DNA from 4 places in the Sphingomonas sp. GW821-FHT10C01 genome. Region 1 is predicted to be linked to each of the others. Evidence: predicted binding sites of a transcription regulator. Region 1 holds the regulator's gene; each other region holds the start of a gene.
The links. Region 1 encodes LexA, which represses DNA repair genes until DNA is damaged. Its sites were predicted from a motif close to GTTCCNCNCTTGTTCT; they were not measured.

Region 1 (4,948 bases):
CGCTGGGCGCGGTCAAGGACGCGCTGCGGCTCGACATCGCCACCCATGTCCGCTCTGGCGTCAATTGGTGGAACGCACGGCTCAACAGCCTGAGCAGCACCCTGGCCGAATTCGAGAGCGATACCGAATTTACGCCGCTGTCCTCGCTCTGGCTGTCTCTGCCCGGGATCGGCGGCTGGCCGATCCGGGTGATCGAGTGCCACGGCGCGCGCCACGTCGCCGAGTTCCGTATCGCGCTGCGCCCGCACGAAATGGCACGGCTGACCGAGGCCGCACGCCCAGGACGCTGACCTCTCGACCCCGTCGCGACAGCGCGGTAACCCGCAGAGATGGCCGATCTGCTTCCTGTCGCCGACGCCCAGCAGCGCTTGCTCGCCCTCGCCGTACCGCTGGCCGTGGAAACACTGCCGCTGAGTGAGGTTGCCGGGCGATGGGCCGCGGAGTCGATCATCGCCACCCGCACTCAGCCCGAACAGCCGCTGTCAGCGATGGACGGCTATGCGATCCGCTTCGTCGATTTACCCGGCCCGTGGGATGTAATCGGGGAAAGCGCCGCCGGCCGGCCGTTCGCTGGCACCGTCGCCACGCGACAGGCGGTGCGGATCTTCACGGGCGCCGCATTGCCCGACGGCACCGATACCGTGCTGGTGCAGGAGGAGGCCCGCCGCGAAGCCAGCCGCCTCCATCTCGACGGTGAGGGACCGCGGGTCAGGGGCGGCAACGTGCGCGCAGCCGGACTGGATTTCCAAGCTGGTGACTTGCTGATCGCACCTGGCGAGCGCCTGACCCCCGCCGGCATCGCGCTCGCCGCAATCGCGGGCCATGCCGCACTACTCGTCCGCCGCCGCGTCCGGATCGCCATCGCCGCGACCGGCGACGAGTTGCGCCCGCCAGGCACCCCGCTCACCCCCGGCCAGCTGCCCGAGAGCAACGGAACCATGCTCATCGCGATGCTGGCCGGGCTTCCGGTCGAGATCACCGACCTAGGCATCCTGCCCGATAAGCTCGACGTGCTGACCGCCGCCTTTGCTGGAATCGACGCCGATATCCTTATCACCACTGGCGGCGCATCCGTGGGCGACCATGACCTTGTCCGCCCCGCGCTTCTGGCGGCGGGCGCGGTGCTCGATTTCTGGAAAGTCGCGGTCCGCCCCGGCAAACCGATGATCGCGGGCAGGCTCGGCGACACGGTGGTGCTCGGCCTTCCCGGCAACCCGGTCTCTGCCTTCGTCACAGCGCGGCTCTTTCTCTTCCCGCTGGTCGCGCACCTGTCGGGTGCCGCCGATCCCTCGCCGCCGCTGCGTACCGCCACGCTTGGCGAGCCGCTGCCCGCCAACGGCCCGCGCGCCGATTATCTGCGCGCCGCGCATCGCGGCGGACAGGTGGTGGCCGCCGCGATCCAGGACAGCTCGATGCTCCGCACCTTGGCCCGCGCGGACTGCCTGATCGTCCGCCCGCCGCATGCGCCACCCGCACAATCGGGCGACTCGGTGGAAATCCTGCCTTTCGGCTAACCGGCCGCCTTGACATCATACAAGAACAAGGCGTAAACGTTCCATGTCTGTTCCAGATGGAGAACGTCCGATGCTTACGAAGAAGCAGCATGAGCTGATCTGCTTCATCGCCGACCGCTTGAACGATACCGGCGTCTCGCCTTCGTTCGAGGAGATGAAGGACGCACTCGATCTCAAGTCGAAGTCCGGCGTCCACCGGTTGATCTCGGCGCTCGAGGAACGCGGCTTCCTGCGCCGCCTGCCCAACCGGGCGCGCGCGCTGGAAGTGCTCAAGATGCCCGAACGTGCCGAGGCGAAGAAGGCAACGTCCGCCCCCGCCAAGGACAATGTCGTCACGCTCGCCCGCCCGGCGCCGCAGCCTGCGAACGACGTGATCGAAATCCCGCTCCACGGGCGTATCGCGGCCGGCGTTCCGATCGAAGCGCTCGAAGGCTCGACCATGCTCCCGGTCCCCGCCGCCCTGCTCGGTTCGGGCGAACATTATGCGCTCGAAGTCGCCGGTGACTCGATGGTCGAGGCCGGCATTTTCGACGGCGACTATGCGCTGATCCGCCGCCAGGAAACCGCACGCGACGGCGAGATCGTCGTGGCGCTGATCGAGGACAGCGAGGCGACACTCAAATATTTCCGCAACGAAGGCAGCATGGTCCGGCTCGATCCGGCCAACCGCGCCTATGATGCGCAGCGCTACCGCCCCGATCAGGTGCGGGTGCAGGGCCGGCTCGCCGGGCTGCTGCGGCGCTACTGAACCCAAGGGCGGCTGCGGTCGCCCTTTTCATTGATGGCTGGCCCCGGCGTGCCGGATGTCGTGGCTGTGCGTCATTACCGCAGCGGTAATTGAGCATGCGCTTGCCGCGCCTATCCTGCATAGGCCCACCCAACGACAGGAGAGAATGATGACCACCCTGGAAGGCGGCTGCCATTGCGGCGCGATCCGCTACACCCTCACCGGCGAACCGATGCACCATGCCCTGTGCCACTGCACCGATTGCCGCCGCGCATCGGGCGCGCCGATGGTCGGCTGGGCGATGTTCCAGGAGGATGCGCTGAGCGTGGTCCAGGGTGAGCCACAGGAATATGCCTCGTCCGAACATGGCCGCCGCTATTTCTGCGGCACATGCGGCACCGGCCTGTTCTACCGCAATGCGGAGAACCTCCCCGGCATCGTCGACACCCAGGTCGCGACGCTCGACGATCCCGATGCAATCCCCGCCGGCGTCCATGTCCAGGTCGCCGACCGCATCGGCTGGATGAAGGATGCGCATAATCTGCCGGAATTCCCGCGCTATCCGGGGATGGATTAGCGGAGCGGCAATGCATGTTGCTGGCAAACCTGCGGCCGTTGTGCGCCGGAACTCGGTTCACTAACAATCGGCCATGATCTTTCTTGCCCTGGCCTTGATACAGACCGCCGCCTCGACGCCGCTCCAGAGCGGTCAGGCGGCGGCAACGGCCGGGCAGTCCGCGGTCTCGGATCAGGCGCTCGAAGATCTCGCCATCAAGGAGAATAGACTGTCGCGCAGGCTATATCCCCTGATTTACGATGATCCGTCCATGCGGGCCGAGATCAAGCGTGTCGGCTTTGAGAAGGGGTGTCGCGCCATTGCGGACAGCAATCGGGAGGTCAGCCTCCGATTTGCCCCTATGCTTGTGCCAGCAACAGTCACCGCGATCCGGAAGATCGTGCCCGAGCCTCAGCTGAGCGAAATGCGGTTTCGATCCTTTTTTACCGGACCGATGCATGTCTACACAAGACGCATCGACAACGAGCTTGATCGCACGGCATCTGCGTCCCTGAACACCGCCTACGGCGCCATGCGCGCGGCCTTCCTCAAACGGACGCGTGAGCTTCCCGCAACCGGAAATCCGGCCGAAAACATCGTGATGCCGAAAGCCGATATCGCCGCAGCCGTTTCCCTCAAGGGGGCCTACAACCTCGACAATCCAGCACATCTGGGCATGGCTTGTGCCGAACTCCTGATCCCGGCCCCTTTGCGGCCCACGATCAAAGCTTCGCCTGCTCCCAGCCCGCTTATTGTCCCTCCCCCGCAGCCATAGCGGCAACGGGAGCCGTTATCCCGATTGCGCGCTCAGCGACCGCAGCTTCGCCTTTCAACGCCGCGCCATCACCCGCTCCGCCTCGATCCATGGATGCCGCGCGCCCGCCTTGCGCACCGTCCGCACCTGCGGCCGTTCACCCAGCGTGATCGCCACCCCACCGGTCTTTGCCAGCATCGCCCGATCGAGCTTCAGCCATTTGGGCTCACACCCCGGCGGCAGCCGTCGATCCGAAACCACGATGTCCACCGACCGGCACACCACGATCATCTCGCGCCACGGCACCAGATAGCCGCTCCGCGTCGCCGCGATCCGCCAGCGCCTGCCGCCGCGCTCGACATCGATCAGGCACAGATCCGGACTGCAGCGCGCGTCCCGCTGCTCCGCCAGCGCGGGCAGTTCGGCGTCCACCCCGCCATTCTCCGCCATCATGTCACGCACATAGTCGCCCGCCCGGTCGCGCAGGATCGCGATCTCCCCGCCCGGCATGCGCAGCGCCAGATGCCGCCCGTCGCCCGTCACAAGCAGGTCGGGCATCGGCGTCGCCAGCGCCCACACCGCCCCGGCCACCGCCGGCAACGCCCCGGCCAGCCGCACCCGCGTCTTCCACAGCGCGAACCACAGGCCGCCCGCCACCATCAGCGCATAGGCGCCACCCGGCATCCCGGGCAGCATCGCCAGTGCTCCCGGCGCGCCCGCTGCGGCATGTGCGATCCATAGCAGCAGCGCCAGCGCCTTGCCCGCCAGCCACCAAAACGGCGCTCCCAACCCCGCCACGTCGAAGAACAGAGCCGCCGCCTCCAACGGCATGATGACGAAGGTGGTGAGCGGGATCGCGACAATGTTTGCCAGCGCGCCATAGACGCCCGATTTGTGGAAATGGAACAGCGCGATCGGCGTCAACGCGATCTCGACCACCAAGCCAGTCAGCAGCAGCGACCCCACACTGCGCGCCAGCCGCCACCCCCAGCCCTCCTCACGCCGCTCGAACCAGCCGCGCACACGCTTGCTCTCGTGCAGTGCGACGATCGCGGTGACCGCGGCAAAGCTCATCTGGAAGCTCGGCCCGATCAGCGCCTCGGGCCACAGCAGCAGCACGACCAGCGCCCCGAACGCCACCAGCCGCAGCGTGATCGCCTCGCGCCCCAGCATCATCGCCGCCAGCACCATCAGCGCCGCGATGCACGATCGCACCGTCGGCACTTCAGCCCCGGTCAGCAGTGTATAGCCCACCGCCGCGACACCCGCCGCGCCCGCCGCGATCACCGGCAGCGGCCAACGCAGCGCCAGCGCCGGGCTCAGCGCGAGCAGCCGCAGCACCAGCAGCATCGTCGCACCGACTACCGCCGTGACGTGCAGCCCGCTCACCGACAGCA
Region 2 (4,948 bases), on a different contig from region 1:
GGGCAGCGGGACCGCGCGGCGGCCGGCGAGATAGTCGGCGGTGATGCTGTCGGTGCAGGCGAGCACCTGTTCGAAGCTGCCATGCGCGACGATCTCGCCGCCATGGACGCCCGCGCCGGGGCCCATGTCGATGACATAGTCGGCGGTGCGGATCGCGTCCTCGTCATGCTCGACGACGAGCACGGTGTTGCCGAGATCGCGCAGGCGGCGCAGCGTGGCGAGCAGCATGTCGTTGTCGCGCTGGTGCAGGCCGATACTCGGCTCGTCGAGGACGTAGAGCACGCCCGAGAGGCCCGAGCCGATCTGTGACGCGAGGCGGATGCGCTGGCTCTCGCCGCCCGAGAGGGTGCCGCTGGTACGGTTGAGGTTGAGATAGTCGAGGCCGACATTGTTGAGGAAGCCGAGGCGCTCGTCGATCTCCTTGAGGATGGCCTTGGCGATCTCCTGCTGCTGGGGGGTGAGGTCCCTGGGCAGATTGGCGAAGAAGGGCAGCGCGTCGGTGACCGACAGGCGGGTGACGCTGGAGATGTCGCGGCCGGCGATCTTGACCGCCAGCGCCTCGGGCTTGAGGCGCGCGCCCTCACAGGTCTCGCAGGCGTGGCTCGCCTGGTATTTGGCCAGTTCCTCGCGCATCCACGCGCTCTCGGTCTGGAGCATGCGGCGGTTGAGGTTGCCGATGACGCCCTCGAACGGCTTCTTCACGTCGTAGGACTTCTTGCCGTCGACGAAGGTGAGCGTGACTGGCTTGCCGCCGGTGCCGTGGAGGATGATCAGCTGGACCTCGCCCGGCAAATCCTTCCACGGCGTGTCGAGGCTGAAGCCGAACTCGCGCGCGAGGCTGCCGAGCACCTGCATGTAATAGGGCGATGGCGGGTTGGACTTGGCCCAGGGGGCGACGGCGCCCTTCTTGATCGTGAGATCGTGGTTGGGGACGACGAGGTCCTCGTCGAACACCAGCCGCTCGCCCAGGCCGTCGCACGCCGGGCATGCGCCCTGCGGGGCGTTGAACGAGAAGAGCCGCGGCTCGATCTCGGCGATGGTGAAGCCGCTGACCGGGCAGGCGAACTTCTCGGAGAAGACGATGCGGTTGTCGGGGATGCCGGTGCCCTTCATCGCGCCGCCGGTGACGTTCGTCTCGGCGACGAACTTCTGGGGGGCTTCCTGGACGCGGTTGCCGGCGAGTTCCTCGACCGTGGTGTCGACCAGGTCGATATAGGCGAGGCCGTCGGCGAGCTTGAGCGCTGTCTCGAAGCTCTCCGCCAGGCGGGTGGCGATGTCGTCGCGGACGACGAGGCGGTCGACCACCACCTCGATGTCGTGCTTGTACTTCTTGTCGAGCGCGGGGGCGTCCTCGATCAGATAGGTCTCGCCGTCGATGCGGACGCGCTGGAAGCCGGCCTTCTGCCACTCGAGCAGTTCCTTGCGATACTCGCCCTTGCGGCCGCGGACCACGGGGGCGAGCAGCAGCATGCGCGTGCCCTCGGGCAAGGCAAGGACGCGGTCGACCATCTGGCTGACGGTCTGCGCGGCGATCGGCAGGCCGGTCGCCGGCGAGTATGGGATGCCCACGCGCGCCCACAGCAGGCGCATGTAATCGTAGATCTCGGTGACGGTCGCCACGGTCGAGCGCGGGTTGCGCGAGGTGGTCTTCTGCTCGATCGAGATCGCGGGCGACAGGCCCTCGATATGCTCGACATTGGGCTTCTGCATCATCTCGAGGAACTGGCGCGCATAGGCGCTCAGGCTCTCGACATAGCGGCGCTGCCCCTCGGCATAGATGGTGTCGAAGGCGAGGCTGGATTTGCCCGAGCCGGACAGGCCGGTGATGACCGTGAGGGTGTCGCGCGGGATGTCGATATCCACGCCCTTGAGGTTGTGCTCGCGCGCGCCGCGGACGGAGATATGGGTCAGACTCATAGGGGCTGGTTCTAGCTTTGTTCTTTAGGGGAAGCTAGAGGGGAGATAGGGTGCGGAAGCACGGGATGCGAGGGGTCCGCTCCAGGATATCGCTTCGATGTGCCGCAACCAGCGACCCTATCATCATCGCTCGCCGCCGCCGCGTGGCAATCGAAGCCCGTACCGGTTCAATTGAGGTCGCGGCGGTCGCGTGTCCTGCATTTTTCATGCTCTTCGATCGATCGCTTGGCGTTTTCATAATGCCCCACCAACGCCCGATTCAGATCGGCCAGAATGGCACTTTGAATGGCGGGATTTGTCGAGACCTTCGCTTCGGCCACCAACTCGGCGATCACCTTCAGAAGCGCGTCGATGGTTGCATAGAAGCTGAGCGAGCGGGCCGACTCCGAAACTTCCTTCGGATGCATCTGATCGGCGATTGCGCGAACGGTCGCGCCGAAGACGCGATCGCGGACCTCGAGGGCATATCGCTCCGCGTCATCCTGAATCATCACACAGTCCTTGCTTGATTTGGTTTGAATTGGAGCAAGTCGCGCAATCCGGGCGCTGAATGCTGATTGTGTTCATTCATCGGAATCGACATGTCGCTGGACAGACAAGGATTGACCACAATGCCAGCACAGCCGACCTCAACCGATCTGATTGCGTTGTTGCGCTCCGCGCTCGATGCCGCCGATGCGCTTGGGATGTCTCGCATTGCCTGCCACATCGACCATGCACTTGCGCTGACACTCGAGGCGAGAGCCATGGATCAGCCGACTGTCCCTTCCGCGATCAGATCGCTGATGTAGCGCTCCATCGCCGCAGCGGTGGATCGGGACAGGTGGATGTACGCGCGACGACGATCGGTTGGATCAGGTTTGCGGAGGAGCACGTTCATCCCCTCCAGTTGCTGAATCCAGCGAAGCGCGGTGGTAAGGGGAACAGACGCGGCAACGCACGCACTGGTGATCGAGACCGATCGCCCTTCCCGTTCCGCAACAAACAGGTCGAGAATCAGGTCCCAGACCGGTTCGCCGAAGTCGCGCTCCAGGGAAGGGAAATGCTGCAGCCGGCGCCGCCTCGCGCGATAGAGCGACCGCGCTGCCAGGGTAATCGACTGCTCGTACGATGTGCCGCCTCGCGCCCCACTATCGGGCGAGCGGCTAGCAGTCCGCCTTATCTGGACGACAGGCTTGGGGCCAGACATCGTCTCTTCAGCATTGCCGGCCACGGCTCGCGTATTTTCGATTGGCATGTTCATTGAAGCAATCCCCGCTCACGCAGACTGACACACGCGCTTCCAGCGATGATGAGATGATCGTGAAGCCGGATCGCGAGGTGCTTTCCGGCGTCGGCAACGCGTCGTGTGAACGCGATATCCGCCGAGCTGGGCTCCGCTGATCCGCCCGGATGATTGTGAACAAGGATGACCGCGCTGGCAGACAGCTCGAGTGCCCGGTTCAGCACCTTGCGGGTCGAAACGGGAATGCATCCCGGATCACCCTCGGCAATCAATTCGTCTTGAATCAGACGATTGCCGCCATCCAGATAGAGCGCGCGCATTCTCTCCGAGCGCGCATCGCCCAATGTGGCCACGAGGTATCGCTCGAGCGCGGCCCCGCTGGCCGTGATGGGCATGTCGAGAAGCCGGTCGCGAAGACTATGCTCCATGAGCGCACGGTGCGCATCGAGCAGTTCCACGACATCCGCCGACGCCTCGTTGATGATCGCCGTCGAGCTGGCGCTGAGCACTCCGCCCAGCGAGGCAAAGCGCAGGATCAGGCGCTCCGCGAATTCACGCGCCGATTCCCCTATTGGCGCGAGAAGTCGCTCCAGGATCTCCGCATCGCGCCGTGCGCGATCTGCCGCCGATGATAACGGGTCGCGACGATCAGGACGGCGAGCATCCCGTACGACCACATCACGCTCATTGTGGCGTAGACGACTGGATGAATCGCGAGATTCATCGCCTTGGCGACGTGCGCGCCGAGAGCGAGCAATTGAAATGAGCTGATCCATATCGGCCAAAACCTGCTGGCAGCCAGTGCGACGGCGGCGAAGGCCACGAACCGGCTGATGTCGATGACGAGATGCGTTGGATCGACCGTGCCAAAGCGCAGATGAAAGAGTTGATGCAGGATCGGATCCCCCGCCAGTCCGGCGAGAATGACGATCCCGGCTATGCGCTCGGGCGTGCCGCCACAGCGGATGGCATAGGTGCATGTGCCTATCGCCAAGCCGATGTAGAAAGCGACGCGTGCCGCGGAGACATAGACAAGGAACTCTCCATGGGTCTGCGCATAGTGCGCGTTCAATCCAACGCTCACGACGACCGCGAGCAGGAAGGCGAGAATGGCCAGGACAATTGCTAATCGCATTGGCTAGACCCGCCATGCCTGCCGGCTGCGGTCAAGCGATCAAACGTTCAGGCAGCGTTGACCGCAACGAGGCCATGACGATGACGCGTGGCCCGTTCAGCCGAGCGCTGGACGCCTTCGACCGTGATCGCGTGAACGTCATCGCTGGCGAGGGTACGGTACTGGTCCGCGAGCTTGCCGTGGACGCGAAGGACGTTGCTCTGCGTTTCGATCGTCTGCGTGAGCGCGCGATGAAGCAGCAGCACGGTCGGCTGAGCGTGCGCCGGAAGAATACCGGCTTCACGGCGCCTGGCGACCGCCCCGGCCATCAGGTTCGCGAGCGCGACAACGGCGTCCTCCATGGCCTCGTCGGCGGCCAGGACCAGCGGAGATACCTCCGCGGCAATCTCATGAATGAATTCAGACATGCATCATTCCCCTTCGCAGCGCGAAGGGGCGCCGCGGCTAGTCGTTGGACTGCGAGTAGTTTGGAAGATTCTGGCGGGCCCAGTCGCTGGCTCGCTCACCCATCGCAAGCAGGGTGAAGACGATCGCCAGGATCAGGAACGCGAGGATCAGGATCAGCCCGGCGCGTGTGAGAGGACGAACTTCATCCGGATTTCCCCATTTCCAAGACCGAACTTCCCCCCTGAGCAGGTTCGAGGGCGGGACATATGCGGCGTGGATTTCCG
Region 3 (4,948 bases), on a different contig from region 1:
TCAGTGAGGTCGGCGCGCCCCCGCCGGCCGGCTCTCAAGCGTAAGCGTAAGGCCCGCCAGCTTCCAGCGCGGCCTGAAAGGCGGGCCGCGCATGGATTCTGGCCAGCCATGCGATCGTTGCCGGGCGCGAGGCAGCCAGCCCCGCCCGGCTTCGAGCCGCCTCGAGCGGAAAGCTCATCATCACATCCGCGGCGCTGAAATCGTCGCCCGCGAACCAGCCATGTTCGGTCAGATGCGCTTCGACATAGTCGAGGTGCACATCGATCATCGGCTGGATCTTCTTCTGCGCGGTCTTGCCGAGCAGCGGCACACGGCCAAGCACCAGCTTGACCAGCAGCGGCGGCATCAGCGAGCCTTCGGCATAGTGGAGGAAATGGCGGTAGCGCAGCACGGCGTCGCGATGCGCGGGCGGGCCAAGCCGTCCGTCGGCTTTCTCGACCAGATACTCGATGATCGCGCCCGTCTCCGCGATCGTTCGGCCCAGTCCACCGTCCGCTTCGTCATCGACGATCACCGGCGATTTGCCGAGCGGATGCACCGCGCGCAGCTCCGGCGGAGCGAGCATGGTCGCCTTGTTCCGTTCATAGCGCCTGATGACGTAGGGCAGCCCGAGCTCCTCGAGCAGCCACAGCACACGCTGCGATCGCGAATTCTCCAGATGGTGGACGGTGATCATCGGCCGGTCTTCCTCGCTGATACTCAACGAACGTGCGTCGTTACGGCTGCGATGACCAGCGGCAAATCTAGGTGGCGTGTGGACGTGTCTCGTCGCGGCGCAGCGTCAGGACCTCAACCCCAGTGGCGGTGACCGCGACCGTATGCTCGAACTGGGCGGAAAGCTTGCCATCGGCGGTCACGACCGTCCAATCGTCGTCCAGCGTGGAAACCCTGCGACTGCCCTGGTTCAGCATCGGCTCAATCGTGAAGACCATGCCCTCGCGCAACTGCATGCCCGCTCCCCGACGCCCGAAATTGAGCACCGAGGGTTCCTCATGCATCTCCCGGCCGATCCCGTGCCCGCAATAGTCGCGGACGACCGAATAACCATTGCGCTTGGCATGGCGCTCGATCGCGAAGCCGATATCGCCCAGATGCGCGCCAGGCCGGACCTGCCCGATGCCCTGCCACATGGCTTCCTGGGCAACCTTCACCAGCCGTCGCGCCGCCGGCGAAACGGTGCCGACCATGTAGGTCTTGCTCGAATCCGCGATGAAGCCGTTCTTCTCGAGCGTGATGTCGAGGTTGATGATGTCGCCGTCACGGATAACCTCTCCATCATCGGGAATGCCGTGACAGACGACATGGTTGATCGAGCAGTTGAGGACATAGGCAAACCCATATTGTCCCTTGCTCGCCGGGCGGGCCGCCAGGTCCGTCGTGATGAAGCGCTCGACCAGATCATTGACCTGCATCGTCGACATGCCGGCGAGCTGCTGTCCGTCCAGCATTTCGAACACCGATGCCAGCAGTTTGCCCGAGATGCGCATCAGCGCGAGTTCGTCCGGGGTCTTCACCATGTCAGGCAGCCACCGTGTCCAGCAGCGGCGGCTGAATCGTGGCAAGCTGCATCTTGACGATCTCGTTGAACGACAGGGTTGGATTAGCTTCGGCCAACATACCGATCTTCATCCAGAACTCGGCCTGCGCATTGATCGAGCGGCACATCACCGCGCTGGCTCGGCGCACATCCTCATGCAGGTCGTCGTCGATCTTCACGATGCCCATGACAGTCTCTTACATCATTCGAATATATGAAACGTATACGTATCATATCGGCGATGGTCAATGAGCCACTGAAAAACCGAAAGGCCCGGCGCGTGGGGCGCCGGACCTTCCGATGGGAACCAGTCCCGTGACCGCCCCCGTTCTTCACGAAACGGCGCGGCCCAATGTGATTTGTGAATTGTCCGCCACCAAAGTGGCGAACGTCGCTCACAACGTACCCTGTCAGTCCTCGGAGTCGTCGTCCTCGGCGTCAGGCCCGGTCATCATCTCCTCGGCAACCTGTGCCGTACGGCTACGGATCGCGGTTTCGATCCGGGCGCAGATATCCGGGTTCTCCTTGAGGAAGGTCTTGGAATTCTCCCGGCCTTGGCCGATGCGGATGCTGTCATAGCTGAACCATGCACCAGCCTTCTCGACCAGCCCCGCCTTGACGCCGAGATCTAGGATCTCACCGATCTTCGAGATGCCTTCGCCATACATGATGTCGAATTCGACCTGCTTGAACGGCGGTGCGACCTTGTTCTTCACCACCTTCACGCGGGTCGCGTTGCCAACGATGTCGTCGCGATCCTTGATCTGACCGGTGCGGCGGATGTCGAGACGGACCGAAGCATAGAATTTCAGCGCGTTGCCGCCCGTGGTGGTCTCCGGGTTGCCATACATCACGCCGATCTTCATGCGCAGCTGGTTGATGAAGATCACCATGCAGCGCGAGCGGCTGATCGAGCCGGTCAGCTTGCGCAGCGACTGCGACATCAGGCGCGCCTGAAGACCGACATGGCTGTCGCCCATCTCGCCCTCGATCTCGGCGCGCGGCACCAGCGCGGCAACTGAGTCCACCACCAGAACGTCGATCGCGTTCGAACGGACCAGCGTGTCGACGATCTCGAGCGCCTGCTCGCCGGTATCGGGCTGCGAGACGATCAACTCGTCGATGTTGACGCCCAGCTTCTTGGCATAGACGGGGTCGAGCGCATGCTCGGCATCGACGAACGCGGCGACGCCGCCCGTCCGCTGGGCCTCTGCAATGACGTGCAGTGCCAGCGTGGTCTTGCCCGAGCTTTCCGGGCCATAGACCTCGATCACGCGGCCGCGTGGCAGACCGCCGACGCCGAGCGCGATGTCGAGCCCGAGCGAGCCGGTCGAGATCGCCTCGACCTGCATCGTCTCCTTCGAGCCAAGCCGCATTGCCGAGCCCTTGCCGAACGCGCGGTCGATCTGCGCGAGCGCGGCGTCGAGCGCCTTCTGTTTATCCGAAGAAATCGCCATGTTTCCGTCGATCACCTTGAGGGAAGCTGCCATCCGAAGTCTCCGTCGCTAGAGGCTTTACGCCTTGTCTTCAACAGGCCTGTCGCCCCGTTCTTGACGATTGCGTATAGCATTTGTTCCGGCAGAACAAGAGTGGAACGATCTTTTTTTGTTCTCATTTCACCGAGGGTCGCAATGACTGAACCGACACGTTGCCGCTGGGCGCAGAGTAACCCGCTGGATATCGCCTATCACGACAGCGAATGGGGCGTTCCCGTCCGCGACTCGCGGCTGTTATGGGAAATGCTAATGCTGGAGGGATTTCAGGCCGGGCTGTCCTGGTCGACGATTCTGAAAAAGCGCGACGGGTTCCACGCCGCCTTTGCGGAGTGGGATCCGGTGAAGGTCGCGGCGTTCGGCCCCGCCGATATCGAGCGGCTGATGGCCGATCCCGGCATCGTCCGTGCCCGCGCCAAGATCGAGGCGGCGATCGGCAATGCCCGCGCCTATCTCGCCTTTGCCGAACGGGGCGAGGATTTCGGGGACTGGGCTTGGAGGCTCGCGGGAGGCGCCCCCTTGAAAGGTGATGGCAAGACCGTGCCCGCCAAGACCGCGACGTCCGAAGCGATCTCCAAGGCACTCAAGACACTTGGCTTCAAGTTCGTGGGGCCGGTGATCGTCTATGCCTGGATGCAAGGAGTCGGGATGGTCAATGATCACGCCGCGACCTGCTTCCGGCGCGAGCAGGTCTAGCCGCCCTTGACGCCGTGAATATCATGTAACATCTAATGTTACATGATTCGCGACAGCCGCCTTTCGGGCGTTCTCCATCTGCTGCTCCATCTTGCCGAGAGCGAAGGGCCGGTATCTTCCGAGACCCTCGCCAAGGCGATGGACACCAACCCGGCGGTGATCCGCCGTACGCTGGCCGGGTTGCGCGAGCGTGGGCATGTGCGCTCCGAAAAGGGGCATGGCGGCGGCTGGACGCTCACCCGCCGCCTCGCCGAACTGACGCTGCACGATGTCTATGAGGCGCTGGGGCGCCCTGCCCTGCTCGCGATCGGCAACCGGTCACAGGCGCCGCAATGCCTGGTCGAGCAGGCGGTCAACGCCGCGCTAGACGAGACGTTCGCCGCCGCCGAGACGCTGTTGCTCGAACGGCTGCGCCGGGTGACGCTCGCCGATCTCGACGCCGATTTCCGCGCCCGCTTCGACGCGCGCGCCACCCCTTGCGAGAAGGACCCGCCCCATGGCCGATAGCGGCGAGCAGCAATTCCTTGAGCGTTTCGCCGATCCGGAAGCGGTCGCCAACTATGCCGAAAACCCGCCGCGCTATGTGCCGGGCTTCGCCGACCTCCACCGCATGACCGGCGTGCTGCTCGCCGAGCGGGTACCGGACGACGCGCATATCCTGGTGGTCGGCGCGGGCGGCGGGCTGGAACTAAAGGCACTGGCGACCGCCTATCCCGGCTGGCGCTTCACCGGGGTCGATCCGGCGGGCGCCATGCTCGATCTCGCCGCGCGCACGCTTGGCGCCGACGCGAACCGCGCGGACTTGATCGAGGGCTATATCGACGACGCGCCGACGGGCCCGTTCGACGGCGCCGTGTGCCTGCTCACCCTGCACTTCCTCGGCGAAGAGGAACGCACTCGCACCGCGGTGGCGATCCGCGCGCGGTTGAAACCCGGCGCCCCGTTCGTCGCCGCGCATGGCAGCTATCCCCAAGACGAAGCGCGTGAACGCTGGCTCGATCGCTATGCCGCCTTCGCCATCGCCGCGGGCGCGATCCCCGAACAGGCCCATGGCGCGCGCAATGCAGTCAGCGCGGCGGTCAATATGCTGTCGCCCGAACGGGATGAGGCTGTGCTGCGCGCCGCCGGATTTGATGAGGTTACACCTTTCTACGCGGCCTTCACCTGGCGCGGCTGGGTGAGCTACGCCTGACGCTTGCCCTCCCCGCCCGTTCGCGCGATC
Region 4 (4,948 bases), on a different contig from region 1:
GCGAAGCTAGCGCTCGACGGTCCAGCGCACTTAACGTCATTGCTCAATTGCTCAGCGGCCCGCGCGCAATCCCCATAGCTGCCGTATCCGCCTAGTCGTGCTGGATCATCGGCATCCGCGCGAAGGAGCCCTCTCAAGGGCCGCGTCGGACAATATTGGAGGGGCCCGAGTAATTTCTCGGAAGAGTTTCGAACCGCGCCGGCCATAGAACGGGCTCACAGATATGGCCCTGTTCGCCCGTGCGAAACCCTCAAAGACCGCCTCAGCACACATCATCGGGCACACCCACACCACTTCGCGTACGCGAGGCTCTTGAAGGTGGATGCTAGGCGGCAATGGCCGTGAAGCCGCGGGCTTCGGACAACGCGACATGCCTTCTGGCGGCTTCGATATAAGCGAAGATGCCAATGACCGGGTCATCGGTCTCATGGAATGTGTTCCGGTTCTGCGCAAGCTTCCCGCCTTCCAGCAGCGCCTCAAGTGCAGCCCGGCCCCGCGAAACCCGGCTTTTGACGGTCCCGATCGCAACGCCAATAATCTTCGCCGCCTCCTCATAGGAAATCCCTCCAGCGCCAACCAGGATCAGCGCTTCACGCTGATCTGGCGGCAATTGCTGAAGGGCGCGCAGCATATCGCGAAGTTCGACCACATTATCCTGGTTCGCCGGGGCACAGAGCAGACGCTCGGCAACCAGATCGTCCCATTCGCCGACGAAACGCTTGCGGCGCTGGAGTGAGAAATAATGGTTTCGCAGGATCGTGAATGTCCAAGCTCGAAAATTGGTACCCGCCTCGAACACTGCCCTGGCACTCCATGCTTTGAGCATCGTCTCCTGCACCAAGTCGTCGGCAAGCTCGCGATCCCCGCACAGACCCCGGGCGAACCCACGCAACTGGGGAATCACATCCGCTAGCATTTGCTTGAAGTCGCGGTCAGCGATCAACGTTGAGCGGATACCCGACGATGGCGTGATGCCCATGGCATATTCCCGATTGCTAAAGATAAAAACACAACATTCCAGTAATGTAACGGTTCCAAGACCGATTCGGCTGAATCTGGTGAAACGATAGACGAGCATGTCTGGCCAGCGGCTTAGACCCGCTCGCACACGATCCCGAAATACGCCGTTCGTTCGGGCTCCCTTAATAGCAGCTCTTGGGTGGCAAGCGGGCATTGCGATTGGTCTAGGCGAGCGCGGCCCCGCCTCATGGATGACGACGCTGCAGGCATTTTCGCCTGCCCATCGGATCGAGTTTGAAGAGATCGCCAGTTTCGATGCTCGGCGGTCGCAACATCTTGTATCGACAAAATTATTATTGGAACATAAAAGGAACATATGGCTCAGCTTGATGTTCAGCAAAAGCTCGCGATCCTCGCCGACGCGGCGAAGTATGATGCGTCCTGCGCATCGTCCGGCACCAGGAAGCGAGACAGTTCGGGTGGCAAGGGGATCGGCTCCACCGAAGGCATGGGTATCTGCCATGCTTATGCCCCCGATGGGCGCTGCATCAGCCTTTTGAAGATTCTGCTGACGAACAGCTGCATCTTCGACTGCCATTATTGCATCAACCGCAAGAGCTCGAACATTCGCCGCGCCCGGTTCACGGCACAGGAGGTGGTCCGCCTGACGCTTTCCTTCTACCGCCGCAACTATATCGAGGGATTGTTTCTCTCATCCGGCATCATCCGCTCACCGGATTACACGATGGAGCAGATCGTCGAGGTCGCACGCTCGCTCCGCGAGGATCATGAATTCCGCGGCTACATTCACCTCAAAACGATCCCCGACGCCGACCCCGATCTCGTGCGTCGCGCCGGCCGTCACGCGGACCGTATATCGATCAATGTCGAGCTGCCCACTGTTGCAGGCCTGGAGCGCCTGGCTCCCGAAAAGAGTGCCGGACGGATCGAGGATGCAATGGGCGAAATGAATGCGGCGATCCTCGATCGCGCCGATGCCAGGGCGCGTTACAAATCGGCGCCCGACTTCGCCCCGGCCGGCCAGTCGACGCAGATGATCGTCGGCGCGGACGCGGCCACCGATACCGCAATCGTGACGCGCGCCGCAACGCTCTACGATCGCTATCGCCTCCGCCGCGTCTATTATTCTGCCTTCTCGCCCATTCCGGATTCAAGTGCGGTACTGCCGCTCGTCCGGCCGCCGCTGATGCGCGAGCACCGCCTCTACCAGGCAGACTGGATGATGCGCTTTTACGGATTCTCCAGTCGCGAGGTGGCGAGTTCGGCGGATGAAAGCGGCAATTTGCCTCTCGACATCGATCCCAAGCACGCCTGGGCGCTGAAGCATCGCGATTTCTTTCCGCTCGACGTCAACCGGGCGCCGCGCGAGGCGCTGCTGCGCATCCCCGGCCTCGGCGTCCGCGCCGTGGACGGCATCATCGCCGCGCGGCGCCATCGCCCACTACAGTTGGACGATATTGGCCGACTGACCGTGTCGATTGCGCGGCTGCGCCCGTTCCTGATCGCCGCCGACTGGCGCCCCACGGGCTTGGCAGACGCGATCCTTCACCCGCGCCAGCCAAGACCCGTACAGCTGGAATTATTTGGCGCATGAAACGCCGCACTACCGCGGTAATGGAAGGGATGAAGCCAGGAGGTGACACGCCTCACGCCCATGGCATCGGCGCCCACACGGTCCGCCTCGCCGCCGAGGATGATTTCGATGGCTGGCGAAGCAAAGCCCGCGCCCTGGCCCTTGTCCATGCTGCGCCGCACGAAGTACTTTGGCAAGTTGAAGGGGCAGCCGATCTTTTCAGCGGGCTCCCGGCCGCAGCGCCGACCGCTGCGGAAGGTGCATTTTCGGTGCCGCGCCCGTTCGTCGAACTCGCCCGCGCCGTCATTTGCCATCGCGATCCCGAGCGCTTCTCGCTTCTTTACGCCTTTCTCTGCCACCTACGCGACAATCCACGCGCAATAGAAGACAGCGCCGATCCGCTGCTACGCCGCCTCGAACTGATGGCGCGCGCGGTCCGCCGCGATATGCACAAGATGCGTGCCTTTCTCCGCTTTCGCGAGGTGAGCGAGGGCGCCACGCCGCATTATGTCGCCTGGTTCGAACCAGAACATCATATCGCGCGTGCCAACGCCGGCTTCTTCGTCCGCCGCTTCGCGAGCATGCGCTGGTCCATCCTGACGCCGGACCTGTCAGTCCACTGGGACGGCGAAACACTGTCCGAAGGTCCGGGCGCAAATAAGACCCAGGCCCCCGATGGCGACCCGGTCGAGGAGGTCTGGAAGACCTATTATGCGTCGATTTTCAATCCGGCGCGCGTGAAGGTCGGTGCGATGCTCAAGGAGATGCCGAGGAAATACTGGAAAAACATGCCCGAAACCGCGTTGGTGCCGGGCCTGATCGCAGGCGCGCAGACCCGGGAGAGGAAGATGGTCGCGACCTCGGCCGCCGAGATGACGGGCCGCAACGTAACGAAAGGCTGGGAATCGATCCGCGCCGAAGCGATGCATTGCACCCGCTGCAATCTCTACAAGCACGCCACCCAGACGGTATTCGGCGAGGGACCGCTTGGGGCCGACATCGTCTTCGTCGGCGAGCAGCCCGGTGACCAGGAAGATCTGGCCGGAACCCCTTTTGTCGGCCCCGCCGGTCAGCTGTTCGATCGCGCGCTCGAAGAGGCAGGCATCGACCGTCAGCGCGCCTACGTCACCAATGCGGTCAAGCATTTCAAGTTCGAGCGCCGCGGCAAGCGACGCATCCATGACAAGCCGCACGCCGGCGAGATTTCCGCCTGTCGTTGGTGGCTGGAACGCGAGCTGGCACTGATCCGTCCGCGGGTCACAGTTGCGCTCGGCGCCACGGCGGCGCGTTCCATCCTGGGCAAGGTGGTAACGATCTCAGCACTGCGCGGTGAAGCTCTGAGAATGCCGGAGGGCGGAGAAGCGTGGGTCACGGTGCATCCAAGCTTCCTGCTTCGCGTCCGCGACAACAAGGAAGAAGAATATGCCAAGTTCGTCGAGGACCTCCGCCGCATTCGAGAACGCACCAAGGAGTCCGTATGACGATGATTTGGCGTAGCATTGCCGCCCCGCGTCGGCAAAGGGCGTGCAGACGCGCCTTCAAGACGCCGGTCGCGGGTGTCAATCCGAAGGTTTGCACGCCGAGCCGTTCGCTTCATCCCGTTCAAGGGCACGCTCGACCAGCGGGGATCGCTCCGATTGCCATTCGCCGAAATTGTCGTTCACGCACATGACGGAAAGACCAGCGCGTTGGGAGGTCCGGACGACGCTTCTTCCATTGCACGCTCAGACAATCATGGTGCCGTGGCGGATTTCATGGTGACGGGGTCTTCCACCTCGTCAGGCAGAGGAATGATCGCAATATCGGCCCCTTGCCCTGGATACAGCATGGCCGCTGGGCGGCCAATGCTGGAGATAATCGCCGCAAAGCCATCGCGCCTGCCGACGCGCCCCGAATAAGCGCGACCGCGCCCCGCGCTCGCTCGAGCGATGAATATCTAATCTATGTTATGGAGTCCGGTCGGGCGCAGTTTAGGTTTGGAGCATCGCTGGCCCCTGGGCCTGCTGGCGACTGAGAGCCGCTGTGCTCCCGCCATCAACGGGAGATACGAATGCCGGCAGTTGCTCCGCTAGCCCCTTGGGTGCGAAAGATGGATTCCTGGGCCTTTCTGAACAATGAGGAACGTGAGGCCCTGCTTGCGCTGCCGTACACGCTAAAGACGATCGAAGCGCATCACTATATCGTTCGGGAAGGAGACAAGCCCACCCAGTCCTGCGTGATGATCAGCGGCCTGAGCTATCGCCATAAGGTGACGGCCAACGGTGCCCGACAAATCCTCTCCATTCATATGAGCGGCGATATCGTCGATCTTCAAAATTCGCTGCTGGGCATAGCCGATCACAATGTGCAGATCCTGACGGCTTCCCAGGTTGCGTTCATTCCGCGCGAGGCGAT

Region 2: uvrA (excinuclease ABC subunit UvrA) is a predicted target of LexA. The motif match lies at 1,926-1,941, and genes of this name have one in related genera.
Region 3: recA (recombinase RecA) is a predicted target of LexA. The motif match lies at 3,118-3,133, and genes of this name have one in related genera.
Region 4: AC07M1_RS08220 (putative DNA modification/repair radical SAM protein) is a predicted target of LexA. The motif match lies at 1,319-1,334, and genes of this name have one in related genera.

What each region holds. Positions count from the first base shown of each region.
Region 1 is NZ_JBWKNK010000002.1:193,856-198,803, reverse strand. It holds gene AC07M1_RS12975 (PilZ domain-containing protein) at 1-290, shown strand, start outside; gene AC07M1_RS12970 (molybdopterin molybdotransferase MoeA) at 330-1,514, shown strand; gene lexA (transcriptional repressor LexA) at 1,585-2,262, shown strand; gene AC07M1_RS12960 (GFA family protein) at 2,408-2,818, shown strand; gene AC07M1_RS12955 (hypothetical protein) at 2,892-3,572, shown strand; gene AC07M1_RS12950 (ComEC/Rec2 family competence protein) at 3,627-4,948, opposite strand, start outside.
Region 2 is NZ_JBWKNK010000008.1:2,525-7,472, reverse strand. It holds gene uvrA (excinuclease ABC subunit UvrA) at 1-1,917, opposite strand, end outside; gene AC07M1_RS18860 (hypothetical protein) at 2,085-2,408, opposite strand; gene AC07M1_RS18855 (MarR family transcriptional regulator) at 2,669-3,160, opposite strand; gene AC07M1_RS18850 (JAB domain-containing protein) at 3,157-3,819, opposite strand; gene AC07M1_RS18845 (hypothetical protein) at 3,711-4,277, opposite strand; gene AC07M1_RS18840 (hypothetical protein) at 4,325-4,684, opposite strand; gene AC07M1_RS18835 (LuxR C-terminal-related transcriptional regulator) at 4,722-4,948, opposite strand, start outside.
Region 3 is NZ_JBWKNK010000001.1:2,218,228-2,223,175, forward strand. It holds gene AC07M1_RS10855 (dicarboxylate/amino acid:cation symporter) at 1-44, shown strand, start outside; gene AC07M1_RS10860 (glutathione S-transferase family protein) at 35-676, opposite strand; gene map (type I methionyl aminopeptidase) at 744-1,517, opposite strand; gene AC07M1_RS10870 (ParD-like family protein) at 1,519-1,725, opposite strand; gene recA (recombinase RecA) at 1,948-3,027, opposite strand; gene AC07M1_RS10880 (DNA-3-methyladenine glycosylase I) at 3,169-3,726, shown strand; gene AC07M1_RS10885 (Rrf2 family transcriptional regulator) at 3,769-4,233, shown strand; gene AC07M1_RS10890 (class I SAM-dependent methyltransferase) at 4,223-4,918, shown strand.
Region 4 is NZ_JBWKNK010000001.1:1,688,448-1,693,395, reverse strand. It holds gene AC07M1_RS08225 (sigma-70 family RNA polymerase sigma factor) at 326-979, opposite strand; gene AC07M1_RS08220 (putative DNA modification/repair radical SAM protein) at 1,337-2,575, shown strand; gene AC07M1_RS08215 (UdgX family uracil-DNA binding protein) at 2,605-4,035, shown strand; gene AC07M1_RS08210 (Crp/Fnr family transcriptional regulator) at 4,644-4,948, shown strand, end outside.